DNA from 2 places in the Streptomyces sp. DSM 116793 genome. Region 2 is predicted to be linked to the other one. Evidence: riboswitches for the same ligand, from Rfam matches in the RefSeq annotation. Region 2 holds a riboswitch; the other holds the start of a gene.
What was found. A riboswitch is a leader RNA that binds a small molecule or an ion and turns the genes downstream of it on or off. The one in region 2 is predicted to bind glycine.
Positions count from the first base shown of each region.

Region 1: linked by a shared signal. The riboswitch ahead of gcvP (aminomethyl-transferring glycine dehydrogenase) and the one ahead of gcvT (glycine cleavage system aminomethyltransferase GcvT) in region 2 are both predicted to bind glycine.

Region 1 covers NZ_CM170494.1:554,288-557,693, forward strand. The annotation lists gene gcvP (aminomethyl-transferring glycine dehydrogenase) at 1-1,775, opposite strand, end outside; glycine riboswitch at 1,949-2,045, opposite strand; gene ACSMXW_RS02435 (PRC-barrel domain-containing protein) at 2,159-2,530, shown strand; gene ACSMXW_RS02440 (DNA polymerase IV) at 2,863-3,406, opposite strand, start outside.
Region 2 covers NZ_CM170494.1:6,834,781-6,838,186, forward strand. The annotation lists gene gcvH (glycine cleavage system protein GcvH) at 1-179, opposite strand, end outside; gene gcvT (glycine cleavage system aminomethyltransferase GcvT) at 343-1,536, opposite strand; glycine riboswitch at 1,702-1,795, opposite strand; gene ACSMXW_RS26905 (AAA family ATPase) at 2,339-3,049, shown strand.

The sequences.
Region 1 (3,406 bases), 6.3 Mb from region 2:
CGCACCGCGAGCAGCCCGGCGAACTCACCCTGTGAGCCGGCGTTGGGCTGGAGGGAGACCTTGTCGTAGCCGGTGATCCTGGCGAGCTGGTCCTCCAGCTCCTGGATGAGGCTGAGGTAGCCCTGCGCCTGCTCGGCGGGGGCGAAGGGGTGCAGGGCGCCGAAGCCCGGCCAGGTGATGGGCTCCATCTCCGTGGTGGCGTTGAGCTTCATGGTGCAGGAGCCGAGCGGGATCATGCCCCGGTCGAGGGCGTAGTCGCGGTCGGCGAGCCTGCGCAGGTACCGCAGCATGGCGGTCTCGGAGCGGTACTGGTGGAAGACCGGGTGGGTCAGGTACGTGTCAGTGCGCAGCAGCGCCTCGGGGAGCGCGTCGCCGTCGGTGCCGTCCGCGGCGGTGAGCGCCGCGTCCAGTGCGTCGATGTCGGCGGTCACACCGAAGGCGGTCCACACCGTGCCGAGGTGGGCACGGGTGGTGGTCTCGTCGCAGGCGATGCCGACGTGGTCGGCGTCGGTGAGGCGGAGGTTCACACCGTCCTGCCGGGCCGCCCGCACCACGGCGGCGGCCCGGCCCGGCACCCGTGCGGTGATGGTGTCGAAGAAGACGTCGTGCACCACCTCGACGCCGCCGCGCCGCAGGCCCTCGGCGAGCAGCGTGGCGTACCGGTGGGTGCGCCGGGCGATGGCGCGCAGGCCGTCGGGGCCGTGGTGGACGGCGTACATCGCCGCCATCACGGCGAGCAGGACCTGCGCGGTGCAGATGTTGCTGGTGGCCTTCTCGCGGCGGATGTGCTGCTCGCGGGTCTGCAGCGCCAAGCGGTAGGCCTGGTGGCCGTCGGCGTCGACGGAGACACCCACCAGCCGGCCGGGGAGGTTGCGGGCGTACTCCTCGCGCACGGCGAGGTAGCCGGCGTGCGGCCCGCCGAAGCCCATGGGCACACCGAAGCGCTGTGTGGTGCCGACCGCGATGTCCGCGCCCAGCTCACCGGGCGAGCGCAGCAGGGTGAGGGCGAGCAGGTCGGCGGCGACGGTGACGATGGCGCCCAGCTCGTGGGCCTGCTCGACGACGGGGCGGATGTCGCGCACGGCACCCGAGGCGCCCGGGTACTGCACCAGCACGCCGACCACGCCGCGCTCGGCCGCCTCCGCGGGGATTCCGGCGGCGAGGTCGGCGACGACGACCTCGACCCCCGCGGGTTCCGCGCGGGTCCGGATCACGCCGATGGTCTGCGGGAGGGCGTCGGCGTCCACCACGAAGACACCGTCCTTGACCTTGCCGACCCGCCTGGACAGCGCCATCGCCTCGGCGGCGGCGGTGCCCTCGTCGAGCAGGGAGGCGCCGGCCGTACGCAGGCCGGTCAGGTCGGACACCACCGTCTGGAAGTTGAGCAGCGCCTCGAGGCGGCCCTGCGAGATCTCCGGCTGGTAGGGCGTGTACGCGGTGTACCAGGCCGGGTTCTCCAGGACGTTGCGGAGGATCACCGGGGGCGTGAACGTGCCGTAGTAGCCGAGTCCGATCATGGAGTCGAGCACGTCATTGCGCTGGGCGAGGGCGTGCAGTTCGTCCAGGACCTCGGCCTCGGTGCGGGCGGCGGGCAACTGGAGGCCCTCGGTGTCCTTGATCACGTCGGGGACGGCGGCGTCCGTCAGCTCGTCCAGGGAGCCGTAACCGACCTGCGCGAGCATCTTGGCCAGCGCCTCTGCGTCGGGTCCGATATGGCGCCGGGCGAAGGGGATGCCCTCTTCGAGCCGGGCGAGCGGGGTACGGTTGAGGGACATGGCGGAGGCCTCCTGGTCTGCTACGACCTGCGAGGGACACCACGGCGGGTGCCCGAATCGGCCTCCCCCTCTGTCATCTCGACCTGAGAGCTTCACCGGTGCGCCATCGGCGCCCGGCTTTCACCGTCGGTGAGAACGGAGGCCTGGGCTCCCGCTCTGCTTTCCAGAGTGACCTCGTCCGTGCGGTACGTGGGCCTGAGAGTTTCCGGGGAGGATTTGCTCCTTCGGCGCCCCACGGCCTGAGCCGGGGAGCTCTCCCGCACGGGTTCAGCAGCCACGGCCAGCCTACCAGCGGGGGCCGCGGCAGAACGTTCGAGTGGCCGACGTCCGGAATGTGCTTTTTCGTAGTGCCTACGGATGATGTGGAAACCACTGGAGGGATCGTGCAGAGCGACATCGATCCGCGCCACCTGATCGGCCGCAAGGCGTTCGACCGCAACGGCACGAAGATCGGCACGGTCGACGAGGTGTACCTCGACGACGCGACCGGCGTCCCCGAGTGGGCCGCCATACGGACCGGCTTCTTCAGCCGGGACGCCTTCGTACCCCTGGAGCCGAGCCGCCTGGAGGAGGGCACGCTCCGTGTGCCGTTCGACCGGGCACTGATCAAGGACGCGCCGGACTTCGGCGTGGGCCGCCATCTCTCGCCCGCCCAGGAGTTGCAGCTGTACCACCACTACGGCCTCGACACGGCGGCACCGCCGCCTCCCGAGGACCGTGACTTCGGGCGGTTGGCGGGGCAGGACGAGGGGTGAGGAGTGAGCACATGTGGGCCGCACCCCGCGGCCCACACCCGGGCGGCGCACGGCGGGGGCCCTCCGAGGCCGAGCGCCGGCACGGGGCCACGGAAACACCTCACGGTGTGCACGGCAATGCGGCACCGGGGTGCTGGCGGCCCGCGCCCCGGACTCGGGCGCGCGCCGACGCCCCGCAAGCGGGGCGCGGGAAACCGCGCGACCTGCCCCCTACCGGGCCGGTGGCCCGAAGACGACGGAAACGCCCCCTTGCGACGGTGGCGACCTGACGGTGCTGTGGTGGCCGGTCGCGCGGTTCGCCGCGCCCCGGCCGGCGGCCACGCACACGGTGTTCACGGCGGTGCGGCACCGCCGTCCGGAGCTTCGGCGCTCGGTCTTCGTTCGGGGTCGGGGTCCCGGCTCACGGGCCCGGTGCCGTCGTTCGCCGGTCCGGAGCCGCCCTCCTCCAGGCCGGGGCCGTCCTCCTGTCCCTGCCCCGGTGGTGTGCCCATGTGCCCCGGTGGTGTGCCCGTGATCGCCTCCGGTACCAGGGGCAGGGGGTCGGAGAGGGTGAGGTCCGGGTCGTCGGTGCGGAAGGTGCGGACGCGGCCGGGCGGGGATCCTGGGGTCTCGAACCGGACGGTCACCCTGCCGAGGCCGCTGCCCTGGATCCAGCCCGGCCCGTATGCGGCATGGTGCACATCGTGGCCCGCCGGCCAGCGCCGCCCGGCCGGAACGGGCGTTTCCTCCTGCTCCTGCTCGGCCACGGGCTCGGGCTCTGCGGTCCGCACCTCCGCGGCCTGCGCGAACAGGTCCTCCTGCGTGAAGTCCGCGAGCCCGCTGACACCGACGCCCAGCAGCCGCACTCCCCCGGTGGTGTCCACGGCCTCCAGCAGG
Region 2 (3,406 bases):
AGCTCGCCGCAGGCCTCGCCCGCGGTGACCGTGGAGCCGGCCTCGGGGAGCTGGGCGTAGACGACGTCGCCGAGGGCGTTGGCCGCGAACTCGGTGATGCCGATCGTCGCCACGCCGTCCTCGGCGGGCGACACCCACTCGTGCTCCTTGCTGTAGCGAAGCTGCTCGGGGTTGCTCATGGGGTGAATTCTCCTGTACGCGGGGGAGTGCTGATGAACGGACCGTCTCGCGATGCAAGACGGGGCGCGTGGGCCCGGTCACGGTCGCGCCGGGCGGAGACAGGGCGCGGGGCGGGCCGAGGGAGCGCACGGGGTCGGGAGCGCGCCGCCGGCTGCCCGCGGATCACTTCTTCCGCTGGTAGAACGGCAGGGCCACCACCTCGTACGGCTCATGGCTGCCGCGGATGTCGACCGCCACGCCCGGCGTGCCCGACGCCGCGTGCTCCGCGTCGACGTAGGCCATCGCGATCGGCCTGCCCAGCGTCGGCGACGGGGCGCCCGAGGTGACCTCGCCGATCACCGTACCGTCCGCGGCGGCCACCACGGCGTAGCCCGCGCGCGGCACCCGGCGGCCCTCGGCGACCAGCCCGACGAGCTTGCGGGGCGGGGCGCTCTCGGCGCGCCGGGCCGCCTCCTGGAGCGCGGCGCGCCCCACGAAGTCACCCGGCTTGTCGAACTTCACCACCCGGCCGAGGCCCGCGTCGAAGGGCGTCAGCGCGGTGCTCAGCTCGTGCCCGTACAGCGGCATGCCCGCCTCCAGGCGCAGCGTGTCCCGGCACGACAGGCCGCACGGCACCAGGCCCGCGCCCGTGCCCGCCTCGGTGAGCGCCGCCCAGAGGCGCTCGGCGTCCCCGGGCGCCACGAACAGCTCGAAGCCGTCCTCGCCGGTGTACCCCGTACGGGCGATCAGCGCGGGGACGCCGGCGACGGTGCCGGGGGCGCCCGTGTAGTACTTCAGGTCCGCGAGCGGGACGTCGGTGAGCGGGGCGAGGATGCCCGGGGAGGCGGGGCCCTGGACGGCGAGCAGGGCGTAGGCGTCGCGGTCGTCGCGCACCACCGCGTCGAAGCCGGCGGCCCGCTCGGTGAGCGCGGCGAGGACGGTTCCGGCGTTGGCGGCGTTCGCCACGACCAGGTACGCGGGGGACTCCCGGGGCTCGGGGGCCGCCTGTCCCGTGGCGGGCTGCGGCGCCGTGCCCGGCCGGCCGGCGGCGAGGTGGTAGACGATCAGGTCGTCCAGGATGCCGCCGTCCGCACGGCAGATCATCGTGTACCGCGCGCGGCCCGGCTTCAGGGCGCCGATGTTGCCGACCAGGGCGTGGTCGAGCAGGGCGGCGGCGCCCGGCCCGGTGACGGTGATCTCGCCCATGTGGGAGAGGTCGAAGAGACCGGCGGTGGTCCGCACGGCCTGGTGCTCGTCGCGCTCGCTGCCGTACCGCAGCGGCATGTCCCACCCGGCGAAGTCGGTCATGGTGGCGCCGAGCGAGCGGTGCACCGCGTCGAGAGCGGTGCGGCGGGACTGGGGGGCGTCATGGGGCATGGCTGGCTCCCGGGGGCAGAACAGGGCGGACGAGATCGGTCCTCCCCCTCTGTCATCGGAACCTGAGAGGTTCGCCGAGAGCCCCGTCCCGCAGGAGACGTCCGGGCGTCCTGGCTTGCACCTTGGGTGGGGCCGCCGGTCGGGCGGCCCGCTTTCCAGAATTGCCTCACCCGCGCGGTACGGGGCCTGAGAGATTCAAGGGAGGACTTGCTCCTTCGGCGCCCCGGCCGATGGCCGGAGGCTCTCCCGCGCGGATTCAAGCGGCCGGTATGCAGTTGGCGCGCACATCATCGCACGGCGCGCGCTCCTCCACGCCCCCAGGCGTGGCCGGTAAGCCCGGCAGGCTTGGCCGGTGCGCCCGGCAGGCGTGGCCGGTGCCCCGTCAGGGGGCGCGAGGCGAATCGCGCGGCGCGCTGGGGAGTGCGTGCTCCGAGTGGGGTGAACCGGGTTCACGGGCCGCGGTGCGACGTCGGCGCTTCGGTGAGCAGCCGCGGTGCGGCTCGGGCCGGTGCGACGGCGGCCGGTCGGCCCTCCTTCGGGGTGCGAGGGCCCGCGTGTGATCGGTGGGGGCCGTGCGACACGCGCGGAGCGCGCTTGTGGACGGGGTGCCGCCATGTGTCGCATTACCGTTTCTTTGCACTTGACGACGGGCAGACCACGTACCAGCCGGCCCGGACAGACACAGAGGGCCGGGACAGCTTGGGGGAGGCCGATCACGGTGGACGGTCCGATCACGGCACGCGGCGCGCACGCCGGGGATGGAGGGGGCGCCCGGCGCGCGCTGCTCCAGGTGCCCCGTGCGCTGCCCGCCCAGGGTGCCCCGGGCGCCGTCCCCGGGCCGGGCACCGCGTCCGCCCCGGATACCGCACCGGCCCCAGGCGCCGCACCCGCCTCGGGTGGCGCTCCGGGTGGCGCGCCCTTCCCGGGCGTCGTGCGGGATCTGCGGGGGTGTGCCGGCCACGGTCCCCGGCGGTTGTCGTTCGCCGCGGGCGACCTCGTCGTGGTCTCCGGGCTGCCGGGGAGCGGCAAGTCCACGCTGATGCGGCGGGCGGTGCCGGGGCCCCGGATCGACTCCCAGGACGCCCGCGAGTGGTGGGCGCGGCGCCTGCCGCGGTGGGTGCCGTATGCGGTCTACCGGCCTCTGGTCCGGGTCTCGCACTATGCGCGGCTGCGCCGCGCGCTGCGCAGTGGCGCGGGGGTCGTCGTGCACGACTGCGGGACGCAGGCGTGGGTGCGGTGGTGGCTCGCGCGTGCGGCGGTGCGGCGTGCCGCGGCTCTGCACCTGGTGCTGCTCGATGTGGCGCCGGGTGCGGCCCTGGCCGGGCAGGGGGCGCGGGGCCGCAGGGTCTCCCGGTACGCCTTCCTGCGGCATCGCAGGGCGGTGGGGAGGCTGGTGCGGGGGCTGACGGCCGGGCGGGTGCCGCGGGGCTGTGCGTCGGCGGTTCTCCTGGATCGGGCTGCGGCCGACGACCTGTGCGCGATCGGCTTCGGTGCGGTGCCCGCACGGTGGTGAGCCGACCCTCCGGGGTCACCCCCGGTGGGGTGCGCCGGTTGTTCTCCGGACCTCGGCGCGGCCGCCGGTCGCTCGCGCCCCACCCGGCGGAGCCCGCATGGACGCGCCCTGCGCCCATTCGGCGCCCCTCGATGGGGTGGTGCCGGTTGTCTGAGGACCACCAGCCCAGTGGGTGGTTGCCCGCGCAGTTCCCCGCGCCCCTTCAAGACGGGGCTGCGCCCCGACAGGTCGCACGGCTGGTCCTGGGGACACCTCCCACGCCCCGGGCACTGGGCCCTGGGGGCGCCGAAGGCGCCGGAAAGGGGCGCGGGGAACTGCGCGAGCGACCCACGACTAACTGGTGGTCCTCAGACAACC